4 regions of the Azospirillum baldaniorum genome follow, and region 1 is predicted to be linked to each of the others. Evidence: riboswitches for the same ligand, from Rfam matches in the RefSeq annotation. Region 1 holds a riboswitch; each other region holds the start of a gene.
What was found. A riboswitch is a leader RNA that binds a small molecule or an ion and turns the genes downstream of it on or off. The one in region 1 is predicted to bind thiamine pyrophosphate.

Region 1 (3,258 bases):
GCCCGCCCAGACATGCAGCAGCAGTTCCGGCCCGAAGGCGCGGGCGAAGCCGCCCTTGGGCATCGGCTGGAAATCGTCGAGCACCGCCGGGTTGGCGAAATCCTCGGCGATGAATTTCCGCAGCTCCGGCCCGCGGAAGGTCTTCAGATAGCCGGTCAGCCCCAGCCGGACCATCTCGGCGTCGTAGCCGGTGACCAGCGGCAGCAGCCGTTCCGCCTTCCGCCGCCACGGGTCGTCGCGGTCGAGCAGCCGGGCGACGGCGCGGTCGATGGTGGCGGCGATCTCCGCGACGGTGCGGCGTCTCAGGTAAGTCCGCGCGTTCGTCCGCACCCGCGTTGCCAATTCAGCGACCTGTGGCTCGGTCAGCACCGGCACCGCCACGTCGAGCGTCTCGGCGCCGCGCCGGAAGGTCAGCGTCCGCCAGTCCACCGCGTCGGCGGACAGCCCCGGCAAATGCCCGGCGCGCTCCATCAGGAAGCCCGTGCCGCTTTGAGGAAGTCCTCGACCGCCATGGAGCAGCCCTTGGCGTCCGCCCCGTCGGCCCGGCCGAGAAGCTGGAAGCCGCCGTCCACCTCCACCCCCGCATCCTCGGTCAGGATGGCCGACGCGCAGTTGAAATGGGCCAGATCGTGATGGACGAGCACGCCGACGCTGCCGCGCGGCACCTCCTGCCCGGTCAGCGGGTTGATGACCCGGCTGCGGATCCAGTGCGGGCCGGACTTCACCGACGGGCAGGCCTCGTTGCCGTCGTCGTAGAACTGGGTGCTCAGCTCGGTCATGCCGTACATGTTGATGCACAGCCGGCGCGGCACACCGAAGGTCGCGGACAGGCGGCTGTAGAACTCCTCCGCCGCCATCTCGCGCGACTGGCCCTTGAAGCCGCCGGTGTCGAGGATGCGGCTGCCCGCCGGCAGGGCGAAGCTCCGCCCCCGCTCGGCCAGCGCGTCCATCAGATGCACGACGCTGAAGCTCGCCCCCAGCAGGGCGTAGGGTTCGCCGGTGGCCTCGGCACGGGACAGCTCGGCGATGGCCCCGTCCACGTCCAGCCCGGCGTCGGAGACGAAATACCGGCTCTCCGCCGTCCCGAATTCGCTCTTGGCCAGCGCCAGATAATGGGCGAGCGAGGAGTTGGGCATCGCCTGCTCGGTCGGGAACAGGATGCCCATGCGCAGCCGATCATGCTCACCCATAAAGCGGCGGCGGAAGTTGACGGTCATCGAGCGGTCGTAGACCGCCAGCGTCGGGTGATGGCTCTTGCCCCGCACGCCCTTGGTGGTGCCGCTGGTCATGAAGACGTGCGGGCATTCCTCCGGCGGGCGGCCGCTCAGCGTCAGGTCCTTGAAGGCGCTGATCGGCACGGCGGGCACGTCGCGCCAGCTCTTCACCGTGCGCAGGGTGCGCGCCCGCTGGGTGGCGAAGCGGCGGTAGGGGGCGTTGGTCTCGAACTGGTGGGCGAAGACGGCCAGCGCCATGCGGTTGAACGCCTCCTCGTCCGCCTCTCCGGCGGCGATGAAGGCCAGCAGCTCTTCGACAAGTCGGGCTTCGGTCACGTCCGCACACCTTTTGCAACGCCAACAAACTGTTGCCGGGACAAGCGGTGTCTGGATGGAATGGGGGTACGCCGTGCCGCCCTTCAGTCCCGTCCCTACGCCGGTATGACCCGGATCAGGTTCGATGGGTCACCGCGTTGTCCGGATGAAAGCGCCGGACCGGCGGAGTCTCAGCCTCCTAGCGAGGCCCCCCAGGGAACATTCGCAAGCTAAGGGACCGGCCCCCGCCCGTCAAGGAGGTCGGGCTCTGAGACGCACGGCGCTCCGCCCGTGGCAGCCCCACAACCGCCGTGATAGGATCCGCGCCCGCGGGCGGCCGACGCCGGCGGCAGAACGGGGAACGGGATGGTGAGGATCGAGGACTGCACGCTGGTGTTCGCCGACACGGCGAACCACGCCCTGGTCGAGATGGCCATCCGGGACAGCATCGCCGCCTGCCGCTTCTCCAGCGTCCTGCTGCTGTCCGACCGCGATCCGAAGATCCCCGGCGTCGATTTCCACCGCATCGCCCCGATCAACGACATCGACGACTATTCGGACACGATCAACGTCCGCCTGCGCCGGCTGGTGACGACGGGCCATGTCCTGATCGCGCAGTGGGACGGCTTCGTCGCCGACCCACAGGCATGGACGGAGGAGTTCCGCGCCTTCGACTACATCGGCGCCCGCTGGGGCTGGTACGACGACGGCATGACGGTGGGGAACGGCGGCTTCTCCCTGCGCTCCGCCGCCCTGCTCGACCGGCTGCGCGACCTGCCCTTCGAAGCCGGCATCCCCGAGGACCACGTCATCTGCCGGACCGAGCGCCCGGCGCTGGAGAAGGCCGGCATCCGCTTCGCCCCGGAGGCCGTGGCCGACCGCTTCGCCTTCGAGCGCACGCCGGTGCCGGGACCGGCCTTCGGCTTCCACGGCCTGTTCAACTTCGGCAAGGTGCTGGGGGACCGCGCGCTGGAGGAACGGATCGAGGTGATGGACGGCCCGCTTCTCGACCGGCGCGACTACACCGACCTGATGACCAGCCTCGCGCTGTCCGGACGCAAGGCCCCCTTCGCCTCCATGGTCCGCAAGCTGGTGGCGCGGCGGGACGAGACGTTCCTGCGCTCCCAGATCACCGAATGGACGAGCGGCGTGCAGCGGGACTATGTGCTGGCCCTGGCCGATGCGGTGCAGACGACGGCGGCGCCGGGGTCGCGCTGGCCGGCGGTGGCCGCGCCGCAGCGACGCCAGCCGAAGATCTACGACTGCTTCACCTTCCACAACGAACTCGACCTTCTGGAGCTGCGCTTCCGCGAGCTGTACGACACGGTCGACCAGTTCGTGATCGTCGAGGCCAAGCAGACCTTCACCGGCGCGCCCAAGCCGCTGCATTTCATGGAGGAGCGCGATCGCTTCCTGCCCTTCCTGGACAAGGTGAAGCTGGTCGTCGCCCCCGACTTCCCGGAAACCGACAATCCCTGGGTGCGCGAGCGGGCGCAGCGGAACGCCATCGCGCTCGGGCTGGACAAGGTGGAGCCGGACGACATCGTCATCGTTTCAGACGTGGACGAGATTTTGCGCGCCCGCTCGGTCGCGTCGCTGCGCGACAGTTCGGCGATGATCGCGGGGTTCCGCGTGCCGCTGTTCTACTTCAAGGTCAATTTCATGAACGTGGAGGGCGAGAACTTTTCGGTCTTCCCCGTCGCCGTCCGCGGGCTGATGGCCCGGATGA
Region 2 (3,258 bases), on a different contig from region 1:
CGCCGACGCACTCTCCAGGCGATGCGGCGCGGGCCAGACCTGCGGTTGCGGCATTGGGCAGCGTCCGGGCTGCTCATATACTGTGCAATCATGACCCAAGCCGCCGCTCTTCCCGCCGCTGCCGCCAGCGACGACACCCGCCGTGCCATCGGCTGCTTCGTGCTGGCCATCTTCCTGTTCGCGGGCATGGACACGCTCATCAAATACTTGAGCAGCGGCTATCCGGTGGCGCAGCTCATGTTCGCGCGGTCGTTGGTGGCGGTGGTGCTGGTCGGCGGCATTTCGGTGGCGCGCGGCGGCTGGGGTGGGATGCGCACGCGGCGCCCGGTCGCCCACGTCTTCCGTTCGCTGGCCGGGTTGCTGTCGATGGGCTGCTTCTTCTACGCCTTCAAGCATCTGCCGCTGGCCGAGGTCTATGTGCTGAGCTTCGCCGGGCCGCTGTTCATCACGGCGCTGTCGATGCCGCTGCTCGGCGAGCCGGTGGGCTGGCGGCGCTGGGCGGCGGTGCTGGTCGGCTTCGGCGGCGTGGTGGTGATGGCCCGCCCGGAGGCCGACGCACCGCTCCTGCCGATTGTCGTCGGCGTGGCTGCGGCCTTCTTCTATGCGCTGGCGATGATCGCGGTGCGTGGCCTGTCGCGGACGGAGAGCAACACCGCCATTGTCGTTTATCTGCTGCTGACCACCACGGTGGTGAGTGGCGTGGCGGCGATTCCCGACTGGGTGCAGCCGGGCGGGTTCGACCTCGGGCTGATGCTTCTGGTCGGCACGCTGGGCGGCGCGGCGCAGGTGCTGATGACCCAGGCCTTCCGCCTGGGCCGTGCCGCGGTGGTGGCGCCCTTCGAATACACGGGGATGATCTGGGCGACCTTGCTCGGCTTCCTGGTCTTCGGCGACGTGCCGACTCCCACGGTCCTGGCCGGTGCCGGGATCATCATCGCCAGCGGGCTCTACATCCTCTATCGGGAAACGCTGCGCCGCGGCGACTGACGGGTCAGGCGGCGGCGGGAAGCGTCAACCCGCCGTCGACGGCGTGCGGGGAGGCCGTCAGGGCGATGATCCGGCTGCGCTCCAGCACGCGCCGGATCCGCGGCGGGTGATTCTCGAAGGCGATAGCGCCGCCGCAGTCGAGCACCGCGTTGCGCAGCGCCAGCAGAATGCCGATGCCGCAGGAATCGAGGAACTCCACCCGTCCCAGATCGACGCGCAGGGTCAGCGCCCGTGCCTCCGCGACGCGGCGGAGCAGGGGCGTCAGGCCGGGCAGGGCGGCGTGGTCGATCCGCCCTGACAGGACGGCGCGCAACTCGCATCCGCCTTGCGCCGTGGCGAAGGGGTTGAGGGTGACGGTGCTGTGCGACGGGGTGGGCCGCATGCTTCGGGGCGACTTCCGGTTGGGGCGACGGTCCGGCGCGGGCCGGGGGCGGCGGAAGGAACCACGGGAAGCACGACTCTCCGGTGTCTGTTGCGTTGCGAAATTGTGAAAAGGCGCCGGGCCGCCGCTTGACAGCCGCGCGCCGGGCTCACACTGTGCACACGAACGGCTGGGGTGCCTGCCGCAAGGCGGGCTGAGACCACACCCATCGAACCTGATCTGGGTCATGCCAGCGAAGGGAGCCAAGCGTTCGAGGCTGTGCCGCCGCTACTTCCCTGGCCTCCTCGTCCTCGCGCGGTTCTTCGCCGGGCAGGAGGAGACACATCCATGCGGCGCTTCCTTTCCATCCTCTCGGCAACGGCCATTTCGGCGGTCTTTTCGGCGTCGCTCCTCCCGGGCGCGGCGCGGGCGGGCGAGGCGTCGGTCCCCGTGCTGGTGCCGCTGACCGGCTTCCTGTCGCTGGAGGGCACGAGCCAGCGCAACGGCGCGGTCCTGGCGCTGAAGGACGCGCCCGCGGGTGTGGCGGTGCGGTCGGAGGTGATCGACACCGGCACCTCTCCGGAGGCCGCGGTCACGGCGCTGGAGCGTGCGGCGGGCGGCAAGGTCACCGCGGTGGCGGCCAGCATGCTGGGCACGCAGATGCTGGCGATGCTGCCGCTGGCCCAGGACTACAAAATTCCGCTGGTCACCGTGTCGGGTACGGCAAGCATCACCGAGCAGGGCAACCCCTGGGTCTTCCGCTTCTTCCCCGGCGACGCGGTGACCAAGGAGGCCCATGCCCGCTACGTGGCGGAGGAATTGGGCAAGAAGCGCCCGGCGGTGATCTACCAGACGACGGCCTACGGGCAGAGCGGCAAGGCCCATCTGGAGCAGGCCTTCAAGAAGCTCGGCGTCGAGCCGGTGTTCGAGGAGGGCGTGGACCCCGCCGCCAAGGATCTGCTGCCCGTCCTGACCAAGGCGCTGGCCGCCAAGCCCGACGTGCTGGTGCTGCATCTGCATTCCGGCCCGACCGCCCTGTTCATCCGGCAGGCGGCGGCCAACGGGGTGGCGGTGCCGATCGTCGCCGGCTCCGCCATGCACCAGCCGAGCACGGCGGCGCTTCTGGAACCGGCCGAGCTGAAGGGCGTCTGCGCCGAGACGGCGGCCTCGCCGATCTCCGGCGGCAGCCCGGAGGTGGAGGCCTTCACCGCCGCCTACCGCGCCGCCTTCAACGCGGAGCCGGACGCCTTCGCGCTCGGCCAGTATGACGGCATCCGCATGGTGCTGGCGGCGGTGCAGGGCGGTGCGGACAACGCGGAAGCGGTGCGCAAGGCCCTGTCCGGCGGGACTCACCAGGGCCTCGCCATGACCTACAAATCGGACGGCAAGGGCAACATGGCGCATTCCGCGGTGATCGTCTGCTACGACGGCGCCTCGCGCGTGCCGGCGATCGCCAAGCGCTACGACAACCTGACCGGCGTGGTGACCGGCATGGTGAAGTGAGCAAGCCTTGATCACCCTGCAGCTTCTCGTCAACGGCCTCGCCCTGGGTGCGGCCTACGCGCTGGTCGCGCTCGGCTTCGTGCTGGTGCTGAACGCCACCGCGGCGGTGAATTTTGCGCAGGGCGATCTCGTGATGGCCGGCGGTCTGCTCGGCGTGGCGCTGGCGCCGCATCTGCCGGGGTATCTGCCGCTGCCCGGACTGCTTCTGCTGCCGGTGGTGCTGGTGCTGATGGCCGGGCTTGGGTTGCTGCTGGCGGCGGCGGCCTATCTTCCGCTGCGCCGCCGCCCGCCGGTGGCGGTCTTCATCAGCACGATCGCGGCGGGCATCATCCTGCAGAACGGCGCCTCCGTCCTGTTCGGACCGGAACCGCGGGCGGCCCCGCCGCTGCTGAGCGGGGGGACGTTGG
Region 3 (3,258 bases), on a different contig from region 1:
CTGGGTCATGATGCTCATGTTCATCTGCACCGTCTCGGGCGGTCTGATGGCGGTGGCCCAGCTCGGCGTGATCGCCCACGATCTGGGCGTGAAGGAAGCCCCGATCAGCCTGTTCGGCATCACCATGGCGGCTCTGCCCTTCGCGCTGATGCTCGACCGCGTGATGAACGGCATCTCCCGTCCGCTGTTCGGCTTCGTCTCCGACCACATCGGCCGTGAAGCGACCATGTTCATCGCCTTCACCTTCGAAGGCCTCGGCATCCTGATGCTCAGCCGCTTCGGCCACGACCCGATCATGTTCCTGATCCTGTCGGGTCTGGTGTTCCTGGCCTGGGGCGAAGTGTACAGCCTGTTCAGCGCCACTTCGGCGGACACCTTTGGCACCAAGCATGCGGCGAAGATCTACGGCGTGCTGTACTGCGCCAAGGGCGTCGCGGCCCTGCTGGTCCCGCTGGGCAACCTGCTGATGGAAGCCACCGGCACCTGGGCGACCGTGCTCTACATCTGCGCCACCATGGACCTCATCGCGGCCTTCTGCGCCATCGCGGTCCTGCGGCCCATGTTGCGCAAGCATCACGCCCGAAACGCCGAACTCGCCGCCCAGCAGGGTGCGGGTGGGCTGGCGGTGCAGCCCGGCCACTGATCGGCCCGCGAAGCTTCAGGTTTCTTGTCTCGAATGACGGCCGCCGCGCGCACCCCGCGCGGCGGCCTTCTTTCATTCCAGGAAGAAGGGACGGTTGTGGCCCTCGCCGGACTGGTTGAAGCGGTCCGACGACCAGAGACCGTCCGGCTGCTCGTCCTGCGGATCGGCGTTCCACTCGTCGTCCTCCCGCATCAGCAGGGTCAGGCCATGGCCCATCAGTCCGGCCAGGGCGACGAAGGCGATCATCTGGGATTCGAGCATGGGACGGGCTCCGGGCACTCGGGAGGGGATGTTGCTTCTTGTTGTTGTGATGCAGCATAGCGGCCCGGCTCAGGCTGCGCAATAGGATTTTGTATACCAGATAATGGATACCAGAAACGCGCCAAGCGCATTGATCGGGCGGGATTCGCCGTGAATCGCGCTGTGAATCGCATTGACGTGGGTGGGGCGGATCGTTCAGCATGGCGACGTTCCAAGGGGAGCCCCATAGCACGGGGCTGAGATGATGCCGTAAGGCGCCGAACCCTTTGAACCTGATCCGGGTCGTACCGGCGTAGGGACAGGAACAAACGGGCCACGGTCACGCGCACCCCCATCGCGCACCCCTCCATGGGGACCGCTCCGGTCGTCCGTTCTGCCGCTCCGTCACACCCGGGTCTCCAACGATCCTATGTGCGATGGAGATCCACAGCAGATGCCCGACACTCTTCCCTCCGCTTCGAAAGACGCCGCGCCGTCCGACCATTTCTCGGTGACGACCGGCCCGCTGCCGTCGTCCAGCAAGGTCCATGTGGCCGGGGAGCGCTTCCCCGACCTGCGCGTGGCGATGCGCGACATCCATGTCGGCGGCGGCGAGCCGCCGGTGCGCGTCTACGACACCTCCGGCCCCTACAGCGATCCCGCGGTGCAGACCGACATCCGCCGCGGCCTAGCGGAGCTGCGCCGTTCCTGGATCGAGGCCCGCGGCGACGTCGAGGCCTATGAGGGCCGCGAGGTCCGTCCGGAGGACGACGGGCTGCGCGTCGGCGAGACGCGCGCCGTGCCCGTCTTCGACCGCGCCGGGCGCCGTCCGCTGCGCGGCAAGCCGGGCCGGACGGTCACGCAGATGGCCTACGCCCGCGCCGGCATCGTCACGCCGGAGATGGAGTACATCGCCGTCCGCGAAAATCTGGGCCGCCAGCGGCTGGCCGAGGCGGCGGCGCGGGATGGTGACGATTTCGGCGCCTCCATCCCCGACCATGTGACGCCGGAGTTCGTCCGCGACGAAGTGGCGCGCGGGCGGGCGATCATCCCGTCCAACATCAACCACCCCGAATCGGAGCCGATGATCATCGGCCGCAACTTCCTCACCAAGATCAACGCGAACATCGGCAACTCCGCCGTCGCGTCCTCGGTGGGGGAGGAGGTCGACAAGATGGTCTGGTCGATCCGCTGGGGCGCCGACACCGTGATGGACCTGTCCACCGGCCGCAACATCCACACCACCCGTGAATGGATCCTGCGCAACAGCCCGGTCCCCATCGGCACCGTGCCGATCTATCAGGCGCTGGAGAAGGTGGGCGGCAAGGCCGAGGACCTGACCTGGGAGATCTTCCGCGACACGCTGATCGAGCAGGCGGAGCAGGGGGTGGATTACTTCACCATCCACGCCGGCATCCGTCTGGCGCACATCCCGCTAACCGCGAAGCGCACCACCGGCATCGTGTCGCGCGGCGGCTCGATCATGGCGAAATGGTGCCTGTCCCACCACCGCGAGAGCTTCCTCTACGAGCGGTTCGAGGAGATCTGCGAGATCATGAAGGCGTACGACGTCGCCTTCTCGCTGGGCGACGGCTTGCGCCCCGGTTCCATCGCCGACGCCAACGACGCCGCCCAGTTCGCCGAGCTGGAGACGCTGGGCGAGCTGACCAAGATCGCCTGGAAGCACGATGTGCAGGTGATGATCGAGGGGCCGGGCCATGTGCCCATGCACAAGATCAAGGCCAACGTCGACAAGCAGCTGGCGCTGTGCGGCGAGGCGCCCTTCTACACGCTCGGGCCGCTGACCACGGACATCGCGCCGGGTTACGACCACATCACCAGCGCCATCGGCGCCGCCATGATCGGCTGGTTCGGCACGGCGATGCTCTGCTACGTCACGCCGAAGGAGCATCTGGGGCTGCCGGACCGCGACGACGTCAAGGTGGGCGTGGTCACCTACAAGATCGCCGCCCACGCCGCTGACCTCGCCAAGGGCCATCCCGGCGCCCAGGAACGCGACGACGCCCTGTCGCGCGCCCGCTTCGAGTTCCGCTGGCGCGACCAGTTCCACCTGTCGCTCGACCCTGAGACGGCGGAGCGCTTCCACGATCAGACCTTGCCGGCGGAGGGGGCGAAGGTCGCGCATTTCTGTTCGATGTGCGGGCCGAAGTTCTGCTCGATGAAGATCACGCAGGAGGTGCGGGACTACGCCAACTCCGGCATGGCCGAGATGTCGGAGAGCTTCCGCGCCAAGGGCGGGGAGATTTATTTGGAGGAGGGGCAGGCGGCGGACTGACCTCCCGAATCGAAAAGGGGACGCCCTCGCGGGCGTCCCCTCGCTTCGGCTCCTTCCCCAAGCGGGGAAAAGAGCGTCA
Region 4 (3,258 bases), on a different contig from region 1:
CCTCCAGCTTGATCCAGTCCACGCCCAGCGCCTCGCGGGCGAGTTGCGCGGTCAGCACCGCCTCCTTGGCGGTCAGGCAACCGGCGGTGTTGGGCAGCAGCCCGGCGCGGTCGCCGATGACGTCGACGAGGCTTTCCGAATAGCCGTCCAGGCTGATGCGCCGGATGGCCAGCGTGACCAGTTCGCTGCCGCTGGCCTCCAGCGCGTCCAGCATGACCTGCTGGTTCGGATAACCGGCGGTGCCGAGAAACAGGCGCGAGCGGAACTCACGGCCCGCTATGGTGAGCGTGTCGTTCATGGGTGTTTCCTTGGATGTCGGACCCGCGCTCCGGCGGGTGAGAATTTCAGCCGCCCTGCACGGGACGGATGATCTCCAGGGCGTCGCCCGCGGACAGGGGCGTCTCGTCCCAGCGGCGGGACGGCAGGACGGCGCCGTTGAGGGCGACCGCGACCCCGCGGGTGCCCGCGGCGATTCCCCGCCCGGCCAGCAGGGCGGCGACGGTGGGGGCGGCGAGGTCCTCCTCCCGCCCGTTGACACGGATGCGGGCGCTCATGCCGCGGCCCCCTTCGGCTGGGCGAAGCGGTCGAGCGCGAAGGGGCGGATCACCGGATCGGCCTCCCCGGTCAGGACCAGACGCGCCACCGAATCCGCGGTGACCGGGGTCAGCAGGATGCCGTTGCGGTGGTGCCCGGTGGCGTAGACCAGCCCCTCGACCTCCGAGAGGCCGAGGATCGGGGCGTCGTCGCGGGTGCCCGGGCGGAAGCCGGCCCATGCCTCCTCGATGGGCAGCTCGGCGATGCCCGGCAGGGCGCGCCATGCCCCCTCCAGCAGGGCGAACTGGCCCCCGGCGGTCAGCCGGTCGTCGAACCCGCGCTCCTCCGTCGTGGCGCCGACGAGCAGCCGCCCGTCCAGCCGCGGGATCAGGTAGGTGCCGGGGGTCCACACCACATGGCGCAGCAACGGCAGGCGGGCGTCCATGCGCAGGCAGAGCATCTGTCCCTTCACCGGGCGCACGGGCGGCCGCACCGCCGGAGACAACCCGTCGATCCAGCCCGACCACGCCCCGGCGGCCAGAACCACTTGATCGGCCTCGACCAGACGGTCCTCGACCTGGATACCGACCGCCCGACCACCGCGGACTTCGATGCGGGACACCTCAGCGTATTCGTGCACCACGGCGCCGGCCCGCAGGGCGGCGGCGTGCAGGGCGGTGGCGACCTTGCGGTTGTCGACCTGATGGTCGCCTGCGCAAAACAGCGCGCCGGCGACGCCCGGCTGGAGATAGGGCTCGCGCCGCCGCACCTCCGCCCCGCTCAGCCATTCCACCGGCAGGCCGAGCCTGGTCTGGAAATCGTGCAGGAAGCGCACCTTGGCCGCGTCGTCGGCGTTCAGCGCGATGACCATCGTGCCTTCGCCGCGCAGGTCCACCGCCATGCCGGAAGCGGCCTCCAACTCCGCCGCGAAGGCGGGCCACAGGTCCTGCGATGCGCGGGTCAGCGGCAGAAGGCTCTCTTCGCCGGGTTCGGTCTCGACACAAGCGGCGAGCATGCCGCCCGCGGCGTGGCTGGCGCCCCGGCCGGCAGCGCCGCGGTCGAAGACCTCGACCCGGCAGCCGGCGGCGGCCAGCCTCCAGGCGATGGACAGGCCGATCACCCCGGCGCCGATCACGGCGATGGAGGGCCCTCCAGAAACGGAAAGAGCGGAATCAGAATGAGATAAGGGCGCGGATACCATGCGGCGGCTCCCTTCGCTGGCATTATCCAGACAGGTTCGATGGGTGTGATCTCAGCCGCGTGAGCGCATCCCGCACGGCACCCCAGCCAATGCCCGGATCATCCGGAAGAGAGCCGCCTTTGGCAAGCCCCTTTTCGTTGGTCACAACAACAAAAGCGACGCCAGCCCCAGGAAGGACAGGAAGCCGATGACATCGGTCATGGTGGTCAGGAAGACCGAACTCGCCACCGCCGGATCGACGCCCAGCCGGTCCAGCCCGATGGGAATCAGCACGCCGCACAGGCCGGCGACGAACAGGTTGATGACCATGGCGCAGCCGATGACCAGGCCGATCATCGGCTCGAACCACGTCGCGGCGATGGCCCCCACCAGCGTGGCGAAGACGGCGCCGTTGAGCAGCCCGACCAGAACCTCCTTCCCCACCACGCGGGGCGCGTTGGAGGACGACAGCTCGCGCGTCGCCAGGGCGCGCACCGCTACGGTCAGGGTCTGGGTCCCGGCGTTGCCGCCCATCGAGGCGGTGATCGGCATCAGCACGGCCAGCGCCACGATCTGTTCGATGGTCGCCTCGAACAGCGAGATGACGCCCGCCGCGGCGAAGGCGGTGAACAGATTCACGCCCAGCCAGGAAATGCGCGAGCGCGAGGTCTCCAGAACCGAGCGGTAGATCGAGGTGTCGCCGACGCCGCCCAGCTTGCCGATGTCGTCTTCGGCTTCCTCGTCGATGATGTGGACCACGTCGTCGACGGTGATGACGCCGATCAACCGCCCGCCGGCATCCACCACAGGGGCGGAGACCAGGGCGTATTGGCGGAACAGGTTCGCCACCTCCTCCTGATCCATGGTGGCGGGGATGGTGTCCACCTCCTCCGTCACCAGATCGGCAATGCGGATCGACCGCTTCTGGCGCAGCAGGCGCGACAGCGGCACCGCGCCGACCACCCGGTGCATCGGATCGACGACGAAGATATCGTAGAAGTCCTCCGGCAGCTCGTCGGTGGCGGCACGGACGTAATCGATGGTCTTGCCCACCGTCCAGAACTGCGGCACCGCCACCAGATCGCGCTGCATCAGGCGGCCGGCGGTGTATTCGTCGTAGGTCAGGTTCTCCTGGACCAGCGCGCGGTCGGCGGCCGGCAGATTCTCCAGCACCTCGCGCCGGGTGTCCTCGTCCAGGTCCTCGATGACGTCGACGGCGTCGTCGGTGTCCAGCTCCGCGACGGCGGCGGCCAGCTCCTTCGGTTCGAACAGCTCGACGATCTCTTCGCGGAGATCGGGGTTGAGGTAGCTCAGCACCTCGCCGTCGAAGTCGGGACGCAGGACACCGATCAGCGCCTCCCGGTCATCGTGACCGAGCTGCTCGATCAGGTCGGCGATGTCGGCGGGGTGAAGCTTGTCCACCTCCGCGCGCAGATCGTCGCGCCGTCCGGCGTGCAGCCGTTCGACGATCTCCTCCACGAACTCCGGCTCAACACCATAGGCGCGCTCCTCCTCGCCGTCCTCGCGGGGCGGGGCGGGGCGTT

Region 2: it holds a riboswitch for thiamine pyrophosphate, as region 1 does, so the genes downstream of both, Sp245p_RS10550 (ABC transporter substrate-binding protein) here and Sp245p_RS20060 (LuxE/PaaK family acyltransferase) in region 1, are expected to answer to the same signal.
Region 3: it holds a riboswitch for thiamine pyrophosphate, as region 1 does, so the genes downstream of both, thiC (phosphomethylpyrimidine synthase ThiC) here and Sp245p_RS20060 (LuxE/PaaK family acyltransferase) in region 1, are expected to answer to the same signal.
Region 4: it holds a riboswitch for thiamine pyrophosphate, as region 1 does, so the genes downstream of both, thiO (glycine oxidase ThiO) here and Sp245p_RS20060 (LuxE/PaaK family acyltransferase) in region 1, are expected to answer to the same signal.

Annotation. Positions count from the first base shown of each region.
Region 1 covers NZ_CP022254.1:1,268,268-1,271,525, reverse strand. The annotation lists gene Sp245p_RS20065 (acyl-CoA reductase) at 1-471, opposite strand, end outside; gene Sp245p_RS20060 (LuxE/PaaK family acyltransferase) at 471-1,550, opposite strand; TPP riboswitch at 1,625-1,754, opposite strand; gene Sp245p_RS20055 (DUF5672 family protein) at 1,896-3,258, shown strand, end outside.
Region 2 covers NZ_CP022253.1:2,218,908-2,222,165, reverse strand. The annotation lists gene Sp245p_RS10560 (DMT family transporter) at 91-987, shown strand; gene Sp245p_RS10555 (STAS domain-containing protein) at 992-1,369, opposite strand; TPP riboswitch at 1,530-1,627, shown strand; gene Sp245p_RS10550 (ABC transporter substrate-binding protein) at 1,697-2,851, shown strand; gene Sp245p_RS10545 (branched-chain amino acid ABC transporter permease) at 2,859-3,258, shown strand, end outside.
Region 3 covers NZ_CP022253.1:1,951,614-1,954,871, reverse strand. The annotation lists gene oxlT (oxalate/formate MFS antiporter) at 1-643, shown strand, start outside; gene Sp245p_RS09245 (hypothetical protein) at 716-904, opposite strand; TPP riboswitch at 1,109-1,221, shown strand; gene thiC (phosphomethylpyrimidine synthase ThiC) at 1,338-3,179, shown strand; gene oxlT (oxalate/formate MFS antiporter) at 3,256-3,258, opposite strand, start outside.
Region 4 covers NZ_CP022262.1:618,743-622,000, forward strand. The annotation lists gene thiG (thiazole synthase) at 1-298, opposite strand, end outside; gene thiS (sulfur carrier protein ThiS) at 345-554, opposite strand; gene thiO (glycine oxidase ThiO) at 551-1,735, opposite strand; TPP riboswitch at 1,727-1,830, opposite strand; gene mgtE (magnesium transporter) at 1,877-3,258, opposite strand, start outside.